Methylomagnum ishizawai: one gene and its partner. The protein of the gene in region 1 interacts with the protein of each later gene in a pairwise test. Links are inferred from orthologs where the notes say so. Each region holds a gene or a part of one and is shown in the gene's direction. Other genes may lie near its edges.

What was found.
Region 2: the proteins of ispA (region 1) and purT interact in binary tests that used the Escherichia coli proteins (3 or more experiments, as listed by UniProt). The link is inferred for Methylomagnum ishizawai from one-to-one orthologs.

Annotation. Positions count from the first base shown.
Region 1 is NZ_AP019783.1:2,094,738-2,103,510, forward strand. The notes cover bases 698-3,655. They hold ispA ((2E,6E)-farnesyl diphosphate synthase), read left to right. Parts: upstream 698-1,704; coding sequence 1,705-2,607; downstream 2,608-3,655. Other genes in these bases: K5658_RS09605 (DUF7682 family zinc-binding protein), read right to left, coding at 698-979; xseB (exodeoxyribonuclease VII small subunit), read left to right, coding at 1,485-1,715; dxs (1-deoxy-D-xylulose-5-phosphate synthase), read left to right, coding at 2,744-3,655. In the rest of the region: K5658_RS09600 (radical SAM protein), read right to left, coding at 1-553; more of K5658_RS09605, read right to left, coding at 584-697; more of dxs, read left to right, coding at 3,656-4,663; K5658_RS09625 (adenine phosphoribosyltransferase), read left to right, coding at 4,660-5,184; cpdA (3',5'-cyclic-AMP phosphodiesterase), read left to right, coding at 5,316-6,155; K5658_RS09635 (RNA pyrophosphohydrolase), read right to left, coding at 6,167-6,706; K5658_RS09640 (histidinol-phosphatase), read left to right, coding at 6,880-7,536; K5658_RS09645 (sulfurtransferase TusA family protein), read right to left, coding at 7,547-7,774; K5658_RS09650 (NUDIX domain-containing protein), read right to left, coding at 7,856-8,308; K5658_RS09655 (hypothetical protein), read right to left, coding at 8,403-8,773.
Region 2 is NZ_AP019783.1:1,912,742-1,921,547, forward strand. Bases 1,862-4,852 are described here. They hold purT (formate-dependent phosphoribosylglycinamide formyltransferase), read left to right. Parts: upstream 1,862-2,754; coding sequence 2,755-3,951; downstream 3,952-4,852. Other genes in these bases: recG (ATP-dependent DNA helicase RecG), read right to left, coding at 1,862-2,682; K5658_RS08810 (transglycosylase SLT domain-containing protein), read left to right, coding at 4,136-4,825; K5658_RS08815 (Maf family protein), read right to left, coding at 4,844-4,852. Outside these bases: K5658_RS08795 (Uma2 family endonuclease), read right to left, coding at 69-548; more of recG, read right to left, coding at 604-1,861; more of K5658_RS08815, read right to left, coding at 4,853-5,422; K5658_RS08820 (YceD family protein), read left to right, coding at 5,548-6,051; rpmF (50S ribosomal protein L32), read left to right, coding at 6,061-6,255; phosphate acyltransferase PlsX, read left to right, coding at 6,369-7,400; K5658_RS08835 (beta-ketoacyl-ACP synthase III), read left to right, coding at 7,397-8,362; fabD (ACP S-malonyltransferase), read left to right, coding at 8,376-8,806. UniProt on the Escherichia coli protein: Involved in the de novo purine biosynthesis. Catalyzes the transfer of formate to 5-phospho-ribosyl-glycinamide (GAR), producing 5-phospho-ribosyl-N-formylglycinamide (FGAR). Formate is provided by PurU via hydrolysis of 10-formyl-tetrahydrofolate.

The DNA of each region.
Region 1 (8,773 bases):
GCGTCAGGTTCACGCTGTTGACGCGGTGGATGCCGTCCGCCGTGGCGCGGTCCAGCTTGAACCAGACCTCGCCGCCCAGTTCCGACCAATGGGCCAGGCCGCGTTGGACCTCGGGTTTCGCCATCAGGCTGCCGTTGCTGATGAGGACCAGTTTGATCGCCCCGAACAGGTCGAATTCGGCGCAGACCTGGCCGACCACCCCGACCACGGCGTCGAACTCGCGGCAACTGGTGGGTTCGCCGTTGCCGGAAAGGGCGATATCGCGGATCACGCGCTGGTCTTCCGGCAATTCATAGCGCTGGTAGAAATCGCCATGCAGGGCGTCTTCGAGCAACCCGGTCAATTCGCCTTCCAGTTGGAACAGGTCGATGGTGGGGGCGGCACCCCGGACGAGGTCCGGGACTTGGCAATAGACGCAGCGCCAGTTGCAGGCGTGGTTGGGGTTGAGGTTGACACCGATGGACAGCCCGCCCGAGCGGCGCGACACCACCGGGTAGACGTAGGTGAGTCCGGCGCTATGGCGGTCGTGGTTGGCGGAGGTGAGTTTGGTCATGGCGATGGGGTGGGGATTGCGGCTGGAATCTCAAACCCAGCCGTTACCGGATAAACGGTTATTATATTCTTCGTGGGAGATGGCTTCGATGAATTCCAGTTGGCCATTATCTTCTTTGCAGATCAAGCGGTATCTCCGTCCGATGGGGATGGAAATGACATGGCGTTGTCCCATATTCTTCATCCGTTTCCCCATGAAATCCATATAAGAGGCGCCTTGTTGCAGTGCGGCGATCATTTCGAGGGTTTTTTCCGCGATTTCGGGAGGCAGGTCGTCGAGCGGGATCGGGGCTTGAGAGAGCCGTTGGATGCGCTGGGTTTTCGCTTGGAGCATCGCGTGCTTCCGCTGTTCTTCGCTGGCGCAGCGATGGCAGAATCTCCCTTTGCCGCTGTGGCCGCACGAAAAGGTTTTTTTTCTAACAGGCATGGTATTCGGAAAGTATTAAAACTGGGGGAGTGCGGCTTTTTTTGGGGGGGCGGGTTATTATGCAAACGGGGTATCCTCCGTCCAATTGCCGTAATGGGCCGGCAAATTTGGTTCCGCTGTCCGTGATTTTCGTATAAACCACACCAGCCCGGAAGCCGACCCGGACCGGCCCGGCCCGGTCCGGAGCTTCGGGCGCTGGTGCCTCTTCGTGTGTTTCCATCCGCCGTGCGGAGGGCTATGGTGGCCGTCGGCGACTTTGGCCGCGACGGCTCCTCCCGGCTTGGTGGCCGGTGCGATATGGCTCCGGCTGCCGCGGACATGATAGTTGAAACCCCCAGGCCGGACCGGGGGCCGCTCCACGGGCGGGCTGTTCCGGCCCGGAAGCCGCGCCCGGCCCATGTCCCATCGGGACGCCGCCCGCGCTAAATCCCAGTGTTTTTCTCAAGTACCAACATTTGTGATAATACCGCCCTACACCGACCACCGCGCCGCAACGCCCCGGACCATGGCGAAAAAAGCCCCCAATTTCGAAGAATCCCTGGCCGAGCTGGAACAACTGGTGGAGCGCATGGAGCAGGGCGACCTGCCCTTGGAAGAAGCCCTCAAGCTGTTCGAGCGCGGCGTGCAACTCACCCGCACCAGCCAAGCCGCCCTGCGCGAAGCGGAACAAAAAGTCCGCGTGTTGCTGGAAAAGAACGGCGAACCCACACTGAAACCTTTTACCGATGAATCCTGAGAACGCTTTGCAAGATTTCATGCGGGCCTGCCAGACCCGCGCCGAAGCCGCGCTGGACGCGAGGCTCCCCGCCACGACCCGGATGCCGGAACGGCTGCACCAGGCCATGCGCTATTCCGCGCTGGGCGGCGGCAAGCGGCTGCGGCCCTTGTTGACCTATGCCACCGGGGTTGCCTTGGGGTTGTCCCTCGACCTGCTGGACGGCCCGGCCGCGGCGGTGGAATTCATCCACGTCTATTCGCTGATCCACGACGATTTGCCCGCCATGGACGACGACGCCCTGCGCCGCGGCAAGCCGACCTGCCATATCGCCTTCGACGAGGCCACCGCCATCCTGGCCGGGGACGGCTTGCAGGCGTTGGCCTTCCATGTGCTGGCCCACGATCCCAGCCTCCAGGTTCCGGCGGAGAACCGCATCGCCATGATCGAAACCCTGGCGACCGCCAGCGGTTCCTATGGCATGGTCGGGGGGCAGGCCATCGACCTGGACGCGGTGGGCAAAATCCTCGACCTCCCCAGCCTGGAAAACATGCACATCCGCAAGACCGGCGCCTTGATCCGGGCCAGCGTCAAGCTGGCGACCCTGGCCCAGGTGCCGCACGATCCGGCCGCCGCCGACAAACTCGACCATTACGCCAAATGCATCGGGCTCGCCTTCCAGATCAAGGACGATATCCTCGACGAGGAGAGCGACACCCAGACCCTCGGCAAGACCCAGGGCAAGGACCGCGACCACAACAAGCCGAATTATCCGGCCCTCCTGGGGCTGAACGGGGCCAAGGAGAAAGCCCAGGAATTGCACGAGGAGGCGCTGGCCAGCCTCGCGGGCTTCGGCGCGGAGGCCGACCTGCTGCGGGCCTTGTCGCTGTTCATCATCGAACGCCGCAACTAGGCCCGGGGCGGCGGAACGGCCTTTCTTGAAAGCCCTGGGGCGCGGTTCCATAATGGCCCCGAGCTTGTTTCCGCCGCCGCGATCCCCCTGGGACCGGCGTTCCGTCCGGCCCCGTTTCCCGACTTAAGAATCCCCCATGAATCATCCGAACAGCCATTCCTTGCTCCCCTCCATCACGGGTCCCGCCGACCTCCGCAACCTCCCGGAAGACCAATTGCCGCGCTTGGCGGAAGAGGTGCGGGCTTTCCTGCTGCACAGCGTGAGCCAGTCCGGCGGGCATTTGGCGGCGGGGTTGGGCACGGTGGAATTGACCATCGCCTTGCACTATGTCTTCAACACGCCGGAGGACAAGCTGGTCTGGGACGTGGGGCACCAAGCCTATCCGCACAAAATCCTCACGGGACGCCGCGAGCGCCTGCCCAGCATCCGCAAGAAGGACGGCCTCTCGGCCTTCCCCAACCGCGACGAAAGCCCCTACGATTGCTTCGGCGTGGGCCATTCCAGCACCTCCATCAGCGCCGCGCTGGGGATGGCGATAGCCGCTTCCCTGGACAAGAAGGACACCCACGCCGTCGCCATCATCGGCGATGGCGGCATGACCGGCGGCATGGCGTTCGAGGCGCTGAACCACGCGGGTCCGCTCGACGCCAACCTCTTGGTGATCCTCAACGACAACGAGATGTCGATTTCGCCCAATGTCGGGGCGCTCAACAACTATTTGGCCAAAATCCTGTCCGGCAATTTCTATTCCAGCGTGCGCCGGGGCGGCAAGGAACTGTTGAAGCACCGGATGCCGGGCGTGTGGGAATTGGCCCGCCGCGCCGAGGAACATGTCAAGGGCATGGTGGCGCCGGGCACGCTGTTCGAGGAACTGGGCTTCAACTATATCGGTCCCATCGACGGCCACGACCTCGACACTCTCATCACCACCCTGCGCAATCTCCGCAAGACGCCGGGGCCGCAGTTCCTGCATGTGGTCACCAAAAAGGGCAAGGGCTATGCCCCCGCCGAGCGCGACCCGGTGGCCTATCATGGCGTCGGTGTGTTCGACCCGAGCCAGGACCATTTGCCCAAGGCCAAGCCGGGCACGCCGAGCTACACGGAAGTGTTCGGCCAATGGCTGTGCGATATGGCGGAACGGGACCGCAGGCTCCTGGGCGTGACCCCGGCCATGCGCGAGGGGTCCGGATTGGTGGAATTCGAGCGGCGTTTCCCCGACCGTTATTTCGATGTGGGCATCGCCGAGCAGCACGCCGTGACCTTGGCGGCGGGACAGGCCTGCGAAGGCTATAAGCCGGTGGTGGCGATTTATTCCACCTTCCTGCAACGCGCCTACGACCAGCTGATCCACGATGTGGTGTTGCAAAAACTGCCGGTGCTGTTCGCCATCGACCGGGCCGGCCTAGTCGGTCCCGACGGTCCCACCCACGCGGGCAGTTTCGATCTGAGCTATCTGCGCTGCCTGCCTGGGATGGTGGTGATGGCCCCCGCCGACGAGAACGAATGCCGCCAAATGCTCTACACCGGCTTCAAGCACAATGGCCCGGCGGCGGTGCGTTATCCCCGCGGCAAGGGCGGCGGGGTCGAGGTGCGCGACGAAATGACCGCCCTGCCCATCGGCAAGGCCGAGGTCCGCCGCGAAGGCTCCCGCATCGCCGTCCTGGCCTTCGGCAGCCTGGTGTCCCCGGCGGTCGAGGCGGGCGAAAAGCTGGGCGCGACCGTGGTCAATATGCGCTTCGTCAAACCCCTGGACGAGGATTTGATCCTCAAGCTGGCCGAGAGCCACGAGCTTATCGTCACGGTCGAGGAAAACGTGGTCGCGGGCGGGGCGGGCAGCGGCGTCAACGAATTGTTGAATGCCCATCTGCGCCGCAACCCGGTGTTGAACCTGGGATTGCCCGACTTCTTCGTCGAGCAGGGCACCCGCGAGGAACTCCTGGCCGAATGCGGCCTCGACGCCGCCGGAATTTTCGAGTCCATCGACGCTTTCCGCCAGAAGGCCATGCCCGAAGCACAGGCCATACCGCGTATCGCCGCCGGGAAGCAACGCGCATGAACCCGGTCGCAGCGCTCAAAGCCAAAATCCGGGATATCCCGGACTTCCCCAAGCCCGGCATCCTGTTCAAGGACATCACGCCCTTGGTGAAGGACCCGGCCAGCCTGCGTTTGGCGGTGCATCATCTGCTGCACCCCTTCCTGGGCCGGGACATCACGGCGGTGGCGGGGATGGAGGCGCGGGGTTTCATCTTCGGCTCCCTGGTGGCCTGGGAACTGGGCGTGGGTTTCGTGCCTTTGCGGAAACCGGGCAAGCTGCCTTACAACGTCCAGAGCGTCAGCTACGACCTCGAATATGGTTCCGCCTCCTTGGAAGCCCATATCGACGCCGTGGGACCGGGCGACAAGGTGCTGCTGATCGACGACCTGCTCGCCACCGGCGGCACCGCCCAGGCCAGTTGCGGCTTGATCGAATCGCTGGGGGCCGAGGTCGTGGCCCTGGGGTTCGTGGTCGAGTTGGAGGCTTTGTGTGGGCGGGAACGGCTGGCGGGCTATCCGGTGCATTCCCTCCTGAAGTTCTAGGCGGGTGTCGCGGATTCCGGGTCGCCGCGGCAAGGCCGGATACAAACCAGATACAATAGCGGCGGCGCGGCGCTTCCCCCAGGGCGCGGCGGCAACCACCACTCACGAGCCACCCTAACGGGACCAGTCCGATGACCGACCTTTCGCCGCCTGCCGCCCCGGCCAGCGCCCCGAAACCGCCGGGGAACCTCCGCTTGCTGCACCTCACCGACCTGCATTTCCTGGCCGGGGCCGGGGAACGTATGCTCGGCGTGGACACCGAGCAAAGCTTCGTCGATACCCTCCGCGCCGCCTTGGCGTCCGGCCCGCCCCCGGACCTGGTCCTCCTGACCGGCGATTTGGTGCAAGACCCGGTGCCCTCGGCCTACCGGCGCTTGCGGGAGCGCTTGCGGGGACTGCCTTGCCCGGCCTATTGCCTGCCCGGCAACCACGACGACCCCCGGTTGATCGAGCAACACCTGGTCGGCGCGGGGGTGTTGTTCCAATCCAACCTCGTCGTGGGCGGTTGGCAAATCATCTGCCTGGACAGCACCATCCCGCGCCTGCCCTTTGGCCGCCTCGGCGGGGAGCAATTGCGGCTGTTGGAGGACCTGCTGGGGCGGCACCCGGAATGCCACGCCTTGATCGCCCTGCACCATCACGCCGTGCCCAGCGGCAGCGCCTGGATGGACACCATGGTGTTGGAGGACGCCGACCGTTTGTTCGGATTGCTGGCGGCGCATCCACGGGTGCGGGCGGTGGTGTGCGGCCATGTCCACCAGGCCATCGACCGGACGCACCAAGGCGTCCGCATGATCGCCACGCCCTCGACCTGTTTCCAGTTCAAACCGCTGCAAGCCGATTTCGCGCTGGACGCGCTGCCGCCCGGCTATCGCTGGATCGAACTGGGGGCCGATGGCGGCATCGCCACCACGATGGGACGGGGCCGGGAGATTCCCGAGGGCTTGGATTTCTCGTCGCGGGGTTATTGAGCCGTGGCGGCTCAGCCTTCCTGGACGACGATCCGGGGACCGGCGGGCAGGGGCGCGGCGGGGGCGCGGGCGGGTTTGCCGGTGGCCAAGTGGTTGCCGAGTTCGGTCAACGCCTGGCGGTAGACCTGCCGCTTGAAATAGACCACATCGCTGACGGGATACCAATAATCGACCCAGCACCAATGGTCGAATTCGGGCTTGGCGGTGCGGTTGAGGCGGATGCGGGATTCGCTGGCCCGGAGGCGCAGCATGAACCAGAGTTGCTTCTGGCCGATGCACAGCGGATAGGAATGCTTGCGGATATAGCGCTCGGGGAGGTCGTAGCGCAGCCAGTCGCGGGTGCGGGCGATGATCTTGACGTCGCGGTAGCGCAGCCCGACTTCCTCGTACAATTCCCGGTACATGGCGGATTGCGGGTCTTCGTTGAATTTGATGCCGCCCTGGGGGAATTGCCAGGAGCGCATCCCCAACCGCCGCGCCCAGAACACACGGCCCTCGTCGTTGCATAAGATGATGCCTACGTTGAGGCGATAGCCATCCGGGTCGATCATGACGGGGCGCGAGTCCTGGTTGGGGCTGGTGTATAGTCCGCCGTCTCGTCCGGCGGTGTTACGGTTTCGGTCCGGCGTTAGCGCCGGGTGGGACCGGCTCCGGCCACCCAGGCTATCGGGGCGGGCCGTTGACAGTTTCTTCTTACCGTCATCTTGGAATTTAAAGGAATCTCGTGAGTCTGGCAATATTCGATCTCGATAACACCTTGATCGCGGGTGACAGCGATTATCTGTGGGGGCAATTCCTGGTCGAGCGCGGCATCGTCGACGCCCAGGAGTACGAAACGGCCAACGCCCGCTTCTACGAGGACTATAAGCAAGGGTGTCTGGATATCGCCCGGTTTTTGGAGTTCGCGCTGGCCCCCCTGGCCCGGCACGAACCCGCGACCCTGTACCGCTGGCGCGAAGAATTCGTCGCGGCCAAGATCGGGCCGATCCTGTTGCCGGCGGCGCGGGCCTTGATCGAAAAGCACCGCGCGGCGGGCGACCTGCCGGTGATCGTCACCGCCACCAACCGCTTCGTGACCGAACCCATCGCCCGCTTGTACGGCATCGAACACCTGATCGCCACCACCCCGGAATTCCGCGACGGGCGCTATACCGGGCGTTTCGAGGGCACGCCCTGTTTCCAGGAAGGCAAGGTGGCGCGGTTGGCGGAATGGCTGGCGGAAACAGGGCGGGATTTGGCGGGAAGCTGGTTCTACAGCGATTCCCACAACGATTTGCCGCTGTTGGAGCGGGTCGAACATCCGGTGGCGGTGGACCCGGACCCGAGCTTGGCCCGTCACGCCCGGGAGCGGGGCTGGCCGGTCATCGGCCTGCGTGGCTGAGTCCCGGCGTTCAGCCCTTGCGTATCAGGTAGCGGAACACCCCGGTGTCCTCGCTGCGTTCCAGCAACTCGTGCCCGGCCTGTTCCAGGAACACGCCGAAGTCCAGCACCGAGGCCGGATCGGTCGCCAAGACCAGGACGGTCTGGCCGCCCTGTAGGGTTTGCAGGGCTTTCTTGAGCTTGAGCAGGGGCAGGGGGCACATCAGTCCGGTGGTATCCAATTCCAGGTGAATCTGCATCGCGGGGTCCGGTCGGTGGAACGAGGGCGGCGATTTTAGCAAATCGGGGCCGGTTCCACCGGGGTCGGCGGCGCTCCGCCCTCAACCGTTCCGGCCATGGGTCACCAGCCAATCGGCCCAGTTCAGGATGGGCTTCAGCCGGGGGCCGACCAGGCTCCGCGCCGCCTTGAAATCCACCCAGCGGAATTCCTCGTGTTCGGCCCGTCCCAGCGCCGGGTTCACCGGCAGGAACACCTCGCCCTCGGGGGATTCGGCCAGGTAATAGCGGGCGATCTTGCCGATGCCGTAGGGGCGGGTTTCCTGGAAGGTCTTGCCCCAATGGAACAGCAATCCGGTCAGCCCGGTTTCCTCCTCCACCTCGCGTTGGGCACCCATGAACGGGTCTTCCCCCGGTTCCACCACGCCCTTGGGGAAATCCCAGTATTGGAAGGCCCGTAGCAGCAGGTAGTGCGGGCTTTGCAGGCCCCGCACGATGATCACCCCGGAGGAGAGGATATAGCTCTTGGTGCCGTCGCCGATCAATTCATTGCGCATCGTAACTCCAAACGGGCGGGACGCTCCGGTCCCGCGCCAACGAAATAAGCCGGGGGCTGGCCGGTTGCCGGGCCGGGAGCGCCCCGTTGGCCGATCACTGGGGGTCCCAATCCGGCCTCCCGGCACTGTTTCCGCCCATGCCCCAATTGCCCCAGGGTCCGGTCGGACCCCAGCCCAGGCGTTGGTCCTGCTCCAGTTCCCTGGCGATCATCCGCCGGTCGGAATCCTGCCGTTCCCGCAACAGGGCTTGCAACTTGTCGAACTCGGCTTCCCGCCCCACGTACAGGCAGCTACAGATATCCGGGTCGGCATAGATGTAATAGACCGCCTCGGGCCTGGGGACGCGGGTGAGGGTTTCGGGGGCCAGCCCATTCAACATGCCTTGCCGTTCCGGGGTGTTGGCCTCCATCATCTTGAAGCCGGCGGTGAACAGGTGGTTCTCGGTCAGGCGCGTGTCCGAATCCC
Region 2 (8,806 bases), 180 kb from region 1 along the record:
GGGTACAGGAGGATTTCCAGCGTTTTAAAAATACCCGCCTTGGCAGTCCGACGGGCGGGGCTTTGGGATCACACCCGCACCCGGCATCCACATTCCAGCGTTATATCCACCGGCGAAACCCCCTGTTCCGTCCCATCCCGCCGCACATGCAAAACCGCCAGGGTATAGGGATTGAATACCACCACATCCTTCACGCCCTGGGCCAGATAGAAACCCGGCCCTATTTCCAAATCCTTGTATTCGTAGCCCTTGCTGATGACCTCGATCACCGCTTCGGGAACCAGGGTAATGGCTTCGTCTTCCTCGTCCGGTTCCCGGCGGAAAATGGCGATATCGGGCCGCTTGAGCGAACTATCCGGGAAACTCACATAGACATCCGAGGCGTGGATACAGCCGCAAGCCTCCGGCCCGACCGGCGCGATACTGGCGCGGATGCGGTCGATGGCCTTTTGGTGCTTGTAGACCGGCTGGGCTTCCCATAACGGGATGCCGTTGACGATTTCCAGACGGACGCCGAGTTCGTTGGCGGTGAGTAGGTGTGGATTCATGGCGCGTTACCGGGGGTTATGGATGGAAGGTTTCGATTTTACGCATTCACGCCGCTCAAGCCTCCACATACCGCGCCACCTCCTGCCCCATCCAGCGCCGGATCAAGGGCTCCACCCACTCGGGATGCCGCTTCAACAGCGTGTCCGCCACGGCCTGGACCTCGTCCAATACGCTCCCGTCCCGCCCCAAATCCGCCACTTTGAATTGCACCTGCCCGGTCTGGCGGGTGCCCAGCAATTCGCCGGGGCCGCGCAATTCCAAATCCTTTTCGGCGATGACGAAACCGTCGTCCGAATCCCTGAGTATCCCCAGCCGTTCCTTGGCGCTGGGCGAGAGCGGCGGTTGATAGAGCAGCACACAATGCGCCTCGCCCGGCCCGCGCCCGACCCGGCCCCGCAGCTGGTGTAATTGCGCCAAGCCCAGCCGCTCCGGGTTTTCGATAATCATCAGGCTGGCGTTGGGCACGTCCACGCCGACCTCGATCACCGTGGTGGCGACCAGCAGGTCGGTTTCCCCGGCCTTGAAGGTTTGCATGGCGGCTTCCTTGTCGGCGGATTTCTGGCGGCCATGCACCAAGCCGACCCGGAGATCGGGCAGGGCGGCGACCAGGAGTTCCGCCGTCTTCTCCGCCGCCTCGCATTGCAGGGCTTCGGATTCCTCGATCAAGGTACAGACCCAATACACCTGCCGCCCCTTCGCCACCCAATCGCCGATGCGGCCCACGATCTCGGCCCGGCGCGTGGTCGGCACGGCGGCGGTCTTGACCGGGGTGCGGCCCGGCGGGCGCTCGTCGATGATGGAAAGATCGAGGTCGGCATAGCCCAGCATCGCCAGGGTGCGGGGGATGGGCGTGGCGGTCATGATGAGTTGGTGCGGATAGGCACCGTCGCGGGAGCCCTTCTCGCGCAGGGCCAAACGTTGATGCACGCCGAAACGGTGTTGTTCGTCGATGACCACCAGCCCCAACCGCTGGAATGCCACCTGTTCCTGGAACAGGGCGTGGGTGCCGATCACCACGCCCGCCGTGCCCAGGGCCACGGCTTCCAGGGCGGAACGCCGGGCCTCGCCCTTGAGCCTACCGGAGAGATAGGCCAGCCGCACCTCCAGGGGCTCCAGCCATTGCCGGAAACTGCGCTGGTGCTGTTCGGCCAGGAGTTCGGTCGGGGCCATCACCGCCACCTGATGGCCCGAAGCCAGCGCCGCCAAGGCCGCGCAGGCCGCCACCACGGTCTTGCCGGAACCCACGTCGCCTTGCACCAAGCGCATCATCGGGCGTGGCTGGGCCAGGTCGGCCTCGATCTCGCCGATGACCCGGCGTTGCGCCCCGGTCAGGCGGAAGGGCAGGCTGTCCAGGAAGCGGGCCGAAGTGGCGGGATCGGCACGGAGCGCGGGCGCGGCGTGGGCCTGGGTCTGGGCGCGGAAGCGGCTCAGGCTGAGATGGTGGGCCAAGAGTTCGTCGAAGGCCAGCCGGGCGCGGGCCGCTGTGAGTTGGGGCGATGATGGATCGCAGCCGGTCGGTGGCTGGTGGATCAGCCTGAGCGCCTCGGCCAGCTTGGGGCGGCGGCGGGCGGTGGCGGCGGGCAGCCAATCCGGCAAGTGTTCCGGGTCGGCATGGAACAGGGCTTGCTCGATGAGTTTGCGCAGGGTTTTTTGGTGCAGGCCGTCGGTGGAGGGATAGACCGGGGTCAGGCTGGCGTCGGGCTGGCCGATTTCCTCGTCTTCCAGGAATTCGTAATCGGGGTGGGTCATTTCCGCGCCGTAATAACCGGCCCGGACTTCGCCATAGCAGCGCAGCGCCCGCCCGCGGCCGAACAAGGCGTGCTGTCCCGGCGAGAAATGGAAGAAGCGGAGGTTCAAGAAGCCGGTGCCGTCGGCGATGCGGACCACCAAGGAGCGCTTGCCCTTGGCGGCGACTTCGGCCAATTCGATCCGGCCCTCGACTTGGTAGCTCTGGCCCGGCTGCAAGGCGCCCAGGGGTTCGATGCGGGTGCGGTCCTCGTAGCGGAATGGCAGGTGCAGCAGCAAATCCAGCACGCTGGCGAGGCCCAGCCGCTCCAGCCGTTTGAGGGTCTGCGGACCCGCGCCCTTGAGCGCGGTGATGGGGATGTGGTCGGGGGAGGTGTGCTGGTTCATGCCGAAAACCGGGCCGTGCCGCGTGAAACCGTATTAAACTGCCGCATATTATCCATATCACGGGGATCAAGCATGAGAATCGGTACGGCGCTCACGCCCGGCGCGACGCGGGTGATGTTCCTGGGCAGCGGCGAATTGGGCAAGGAAGTGGTCATCGCCTTGCAGCGCTACGGGGTCGAGGTGATCGCGGTGGACCGCTATCCCAACGCGCCCGGCCAGCAGGTCGCCCATCGCGCCCAGGTGATCGACATGACCGACCCCCTGGCCCTGCGCCAACTGGTCGAGCAGGAACGGCCCCACATCATCGTGCCCGAAATCGAGGCCATCGCCACCCAGGCGCTGGCCGAAATCGAGGCTGGAGGCTTGGCCCGCATCGTCCCCACCGCCCGCGCCGTGGCCCTGACCATGAACCGCGAAGGCATCCGCACCCTGGCGGCGGAAACCCTGGGCCTGCCCACCTCGCCCTATGTGTTCGCCGACAGCCTGGAAGGCTTGCGGGCGGGCGCGGCTAAGGTCGGCTATCCCTGCTTCGTCAAGCCGATCATGTCCTCGTCCGGCAAGGGCCAGTCGATGCTGCGCTCGGAGGCCGATATCGAGGCGGCTTGGCGGTATTCGCAGGAAGGCGGGCGGGTGAAGAACGCCCGCATCATCGTCGAGGGCCGGATCGACTTCGATTACGAAATCACCCTGCTGACGGTGCGGGCCTTGAACGGCCAGGGCGGAGTGGAAACCCGGTTCTGCGAACCCATCGGCCACCGTCAAGAACAAGGCGATTATGTCGAGAGCTGGCAACCCCAGCCCATGAGTCCCGCCGCCCACGCCGAAGCCCGCCGCATCGCCCAGGCGGTGACGGACAACCTGGGCGGGCTGGGCCTGTTCGGGGTGGAGTTGTTCGTGCGCGGCGACCAAGTGTGGTTCAGCGAGGTCAGCCCCAGGCCGCACGATACCGGCATGGTCACGATGGTGACCCAGGCCCAGAGCGAATTCGAGCTACACGCCCGCGCCATCCTGGGGCTGCCGGTCTCGACCGCCCTGCGCGATACCGGCGCCAGCGCGGTGATCTATGGCGGCGTGGAAGGGGAGGGCGTCGCTTTCGAGGGTTTGGACCACGCCCTGGCGGTGCCGACCGCCGCAGTCCGCTTGTTCGGCAAGCCGGTTTCGTTCCCGCGCCGCCGCATGGGGGTGGCTTTGGCGGCGGGGGCCACGGTCGAGGAAGCGCGGGAACGGGCGCGGGAAGCGGCGGGGCGGGTCCGGCCCATGCTGCCCTGAGATTCTGGGACGGGATTGGCAGCGCCGCCACCCGCCCCTGGTTTAAGCTGGCCCTAAGCGGGGGCCGCTAAGCTACCGGCGCTTGGCCGGAGGGCGGGGCAAAATCCGTGGTCTTTGCAAACCCAACGATCCGTGTAAGACTTTTTTAGCTGTGTTTGATTCGGCGACCAACAAGGGGGGACCGATGCCGAGATTGTTCCGTAGCCTGCCGCTGGTTTTATTGCCTTGCTTCCTGTCCCATGGGGTCCAGGCCGATGTCTATAAATACGTCAATCCGGCCAACGGCCATGTCGAATACACCGACAAGCCGGACCATAAAGGCTTCCGTATGATTATCGAAACCCCCGAACCCTTCACCCGGCCCACCAAGGTGACTTTCGGCGGCAAGAGTACGCTGGGGGCCAAGGGCCTGTTCGGCGGCGGCTTGTTCGGGGCCGCGCCCGCCAATAATGCCAAGAGCGCCGCCCACCGCGCCGCCCTCGAACGCAACCGCAGCCAATACGCCGGACTCATCGCCGAAGCCGCCAGCCGCCACGGTCTCGACCCCGCCTTGCTGCACGCCGTCATCCGCGCCGAATCCTCCTACAATCCCGGCGCGGTCTCGAACAAGGGGGCCATCGGCATGATGCAGCTCATGCCCGCCACCGCCGCCCGCTACGGGGTGCAAGACCCCTACGACCCCGTGGACAACATCTATGGCGGGGCGCGGTACCTCAGCGATTTGCTGGGGATGTTCGACGATGTCCCGCTGGCGGTCGCGGCCTATAACGCCGGGGAAAACAATGTCATCAAATACGGCAACCGCATCCCCCCGTTCCAGGAAACCCAGAACTACGTCAGCCGCGTATTGGGCTATTACAACCGCTTCGACTGATCGGCCCCCGCCCCGGCTTCATGGTACCGCCACGCCGAAAGCCTCCAGCAGCCGGACCAAGCGGATCAGCGGCAACCCCACCAGGGCGTTGGGGTCTTCCCCCTCGAACCGCTCGAACAGGGCGATACCCAAGCCCTCCGATTTGAATCCCCCGGCGCAATCGTAGGGCCGGTCGCGGTCCACGTAGCGTTCGATCTGGCCGGGCGAAAGTTCCCGGAACACCACGGCGCAGCGGTCGATATCGGCCTTGGTTTCCAGCGTCGCCGCGTCCACCACGCACAGCGCCGTGTGGAATTCCATGGTTTTTCCCGATGCCTTGCGCAATTGCGCGAGGGTGTGGCTGCGGGTCATGGGTTTCCCGAGTTTTTCGCCGTCCAGCACCGCCACCTGGTCCGCGCCGATGACCCAGCCGTCCAGCGATACGCGGGCCACGGCCAGCGCCTTCTCGGCGGCGAGGCGTGCGGCCAGCGCCGCCGGGGCTTCGCCGGGCAGTGGCGTTTCATCGACGCCGGGCGCGATACAGTCGAAGGGCAGGCCGAGTTTCGCCAGCAATTCCCGCCGGTAGGGCGAGGTCGAGGCCAGGATGAGTCGGGTCATGGCGGGTGTCCGGTGCATTTGTTGAAAGTCCCGTTTTTACCGGCTGCGCACAGTCACGGGAAGATCGGTTCCCAAGGAAGATGTTTTTGACAGGGATCAAGTTTTCCCGATAACATTGTCCGATTATGCTCGACCACTTGCCCGATAAGCTCGACCCCTATGAATTCGTCGAAAAAAAGCGGCGAATCAAAGGGAAGCTCGCGCTCGCCGCTTTGGACCGGCTGCACGACCTCCTCCTGAATTGCGAAGGCGCGGTGAACATCGACCTCGAATTCCGGCGCGAGGCAAGGATCGCGGCGGTCGTGGGGCGGATCGAGGCCGAACTGGTGCTGCGGTGCCAGTGTTGCCTGGAAGCCCTGCCCTGGCCGGTGGCGGGCGAAGTGCGCTTGGGGTTGGTCCGCTCCATCGACGAGGCCAACCTCCTGCCGGAAGCGTTCGAGCCCTTGCTGGTGGAATCCGAAGAGCCGATGGCCTTGGCGGATATTGTCCAGGATGAATTATTGCTGGCGATACCGCCGATCCCCCAGCACGAATACTGCGGCCCGCCGAAAAAACCCGGCAAGGCCGCTGCGGAAACCCGCGAAAACCCCTTTGCCGCCTTGGCGCAGCTTAAAAAAACCAACCTTTAGGAGTCCGAAATGGCCGTCCAACAAAACCGTAAAACCCGTTCCAAGCGCGGTATGCGCCGTTCCCACGACGCGCTGACCGCCGCCGCCCTGTCGCTCGAACCCACCACCGGCGAAGTCCATCTGCGCCACCACATCAGCCCCGATGGTTTCTACCGGGGCCGTCGGGTGTTCGCCACCAAGCCGGAAGACACCGGCGCGGAATAAGCGCCGGGTTTTCCGCCCGTGCTGCCCCCAGGCGGCAGGGGCCGCCGAGCCTTGAGTATCCCGCGCGACGCCAGTCCCGTGCCGCGCCGTTTGATTGAAGAAACTCCCAAGCTATGACGCAAAAGCTGACAATCGCGCTGGATGCCATGGGCGGCGACCACGGCCCCACAGTCACCGTGCCGGCCGCTTTGGACAGCGTCGAGGCCGATCCCCGCTTGCATTTGATCCTGGTCGGCGATGAAACCATCCTCCGCCAGCATCTGGGCGAAGCCGCCACCCGCTACGGCGACCGCATCGCGGTCCACCACGCCTCGGAAGTGGTGGAGATGCACGAACCCCCTTCCAAGGCTTTGCGCAACAAGAAGGATTCTTCCATGCGCGTCGCCATCAACCTGGTCAAGGAAGGCGTGGCCTCGGCCTGCGTCAGCGCGGGCAATACCGGGGCCTTGATGGCCATCGGCAAATTCGTGCTGAAGACCATCCCCGGCATCGACCGTCCCGCCATCATCGCCATCCTGCCCAATAAGCAGGGCGGACATGTCCATATGCTGGACCTCGGGGCCAATATCGATTGCACGGCGGAGCATCTTTATCAATTCGCCGTCATGGGCTACGAGTTGGTCCGCGCCGTCGAGGACAAGGATCAGCCCAGGGTGGGCCTGCTCAATGTCGGCGAAGAGGAAATCAAGGGCAACGAACAGGTCAAGCAGGCGGCCCGCCTGCTGGCCGATTCCCATCTCAATTTCATCGGCTTCGTGGAAGGCAACGATATTTTCAGCGGCGATGTGGATGTCGTGGTGACCGACGGCTTCGTCGGCAACGTGGCGCTCAAAACCCTGGAAGGCATGGCCAAGATGTTGAGCCAATCGCTCAAGGACGAATTCGGGCGCAACCTCTTCACCAAACTGGCCGGCTTGATCGCCCTGCCGGTGCTGAAAGCCTTCAAGAACCGTTTCGATCCCCGCAACTATAACGGCGCCAGCCTGATCGGCCTGCGTGGCATCGTCATCAAAAGCCATGGCAACGCCGACCGCCATTCCTTCGGCAACGCCATCCAGATCGGCGTCAAGGAAGTCGAGAAGGCGGTGGTTTCGCGCATCGGCGAACGGGTGGAAAGCATCTTCGCCGAGAGGAAGAGCGCGTGAGCCGTTACTCCACCTTGCTCGGAACCGGCGGCTACCTCCCCGAAACCATCCTCACCAACGATCAGATCGCCCAGACCGTCGAGACCTCGGACGCCTGGATCGTCGAGCGCACCGGCATCCGCCAGCGCCGCATCGCCGCCCCGCACGAGACCGCGTCCAGCATGGCGGAAATCGCCGCCCGCCAAGCCCTGGACGCCGCCGGGCTGGAACCCGGCGACCTCGACCTCATCATCGTCGCCACCGGCACGCCCGACCGGATATTCCCCAGCACCGCCTGTTTGTTGCAGCAGCGTTTGGGGGTGCGGGAATGCGCGTCCTTCGATGTGCAGGCGGCGTGTTCCGGTTTCATTTTCGCGCTCAGCGTCGCCGACCAATTCATCCGGGCGGGCGGTGCCCGGCGGGCCTTGGTGGTGGGCAGCGAAGTCTATTCCCGCATCGTCGATTGGTCCGACCGCGCCACTTGCGTGCTGTTCGGCGATGGCGCGGGGGCGGCGGTGATCGGCGTGTCCGATCAACCCGGCCTCCTCAGCACCCATATCCATTCCGACGGGCAATACCAGGATTTGCTCTACGCGCCCAATCCGGCCAATAACAACGGCCTGCGCGACGAGGGCCGCTTCCTCAAGATGGAAGGCAACGAGGTGTTCAAGATCGCGGTCAACACCCTGGGCCGCATCGTCGATGAAACCTTGGAAGCCAACGGCCTGGACAAATCCGATATCGACTGGCTGGTGCCGCACCAGGCCAATATCCGCATCATCACCGCCACCGCCAAGAAACTGAGGATGCCCATGGACCGGGTCGTGGTCACCATCGAGAACCAGGGCAATACCTCGGCGGCGTCGATTCCCTTGGCCTTGAACGAGGCCATCCGCGACGGACGCATCCAGCGCGGGCAGACGGTGTTGATGGAAGCCTTCGGCGCGGGTTTCGCCTGGGGCTCGGCTTTGCTGCGGTATTGAGGTAGGTGTGACGATGGAAGTGAAGATTACCGATAACAATCTGGCGTTTGTGTTTCCGGGACAGGGTTCCCAGGCGGTGGGCATGTTGGCCGGCTTGGCCGAATCCCACCCGGAAGTCGAGGCGACCTTCGGGTCCGCGTCCGAGGTGCTGGGCTACGACCTGTGGGACTTGGTCCGGCACGGTCCCGCCGAGCGCTTGAACCAGACCGTCCATACCCAACCCGCCATGTTGGCGGCGGGCGTGGCGGCGTGGCGGGTGTGGTGCGGACAGACCCAGGCCAGGCCGGGCTGGCTGGCCGGGCATAGCCTGGGCGAATACACCGCCCTGGTCTGCGCCGGGGCGATGGATTTCCAGGCGGCGGTTTTATTGGTCGCCGAACGCGCCCGCTTGATGCAGGAGGCCGTGCCCGCCGATGTCGGGGCCATGGCCGCGATCCTGGGCCT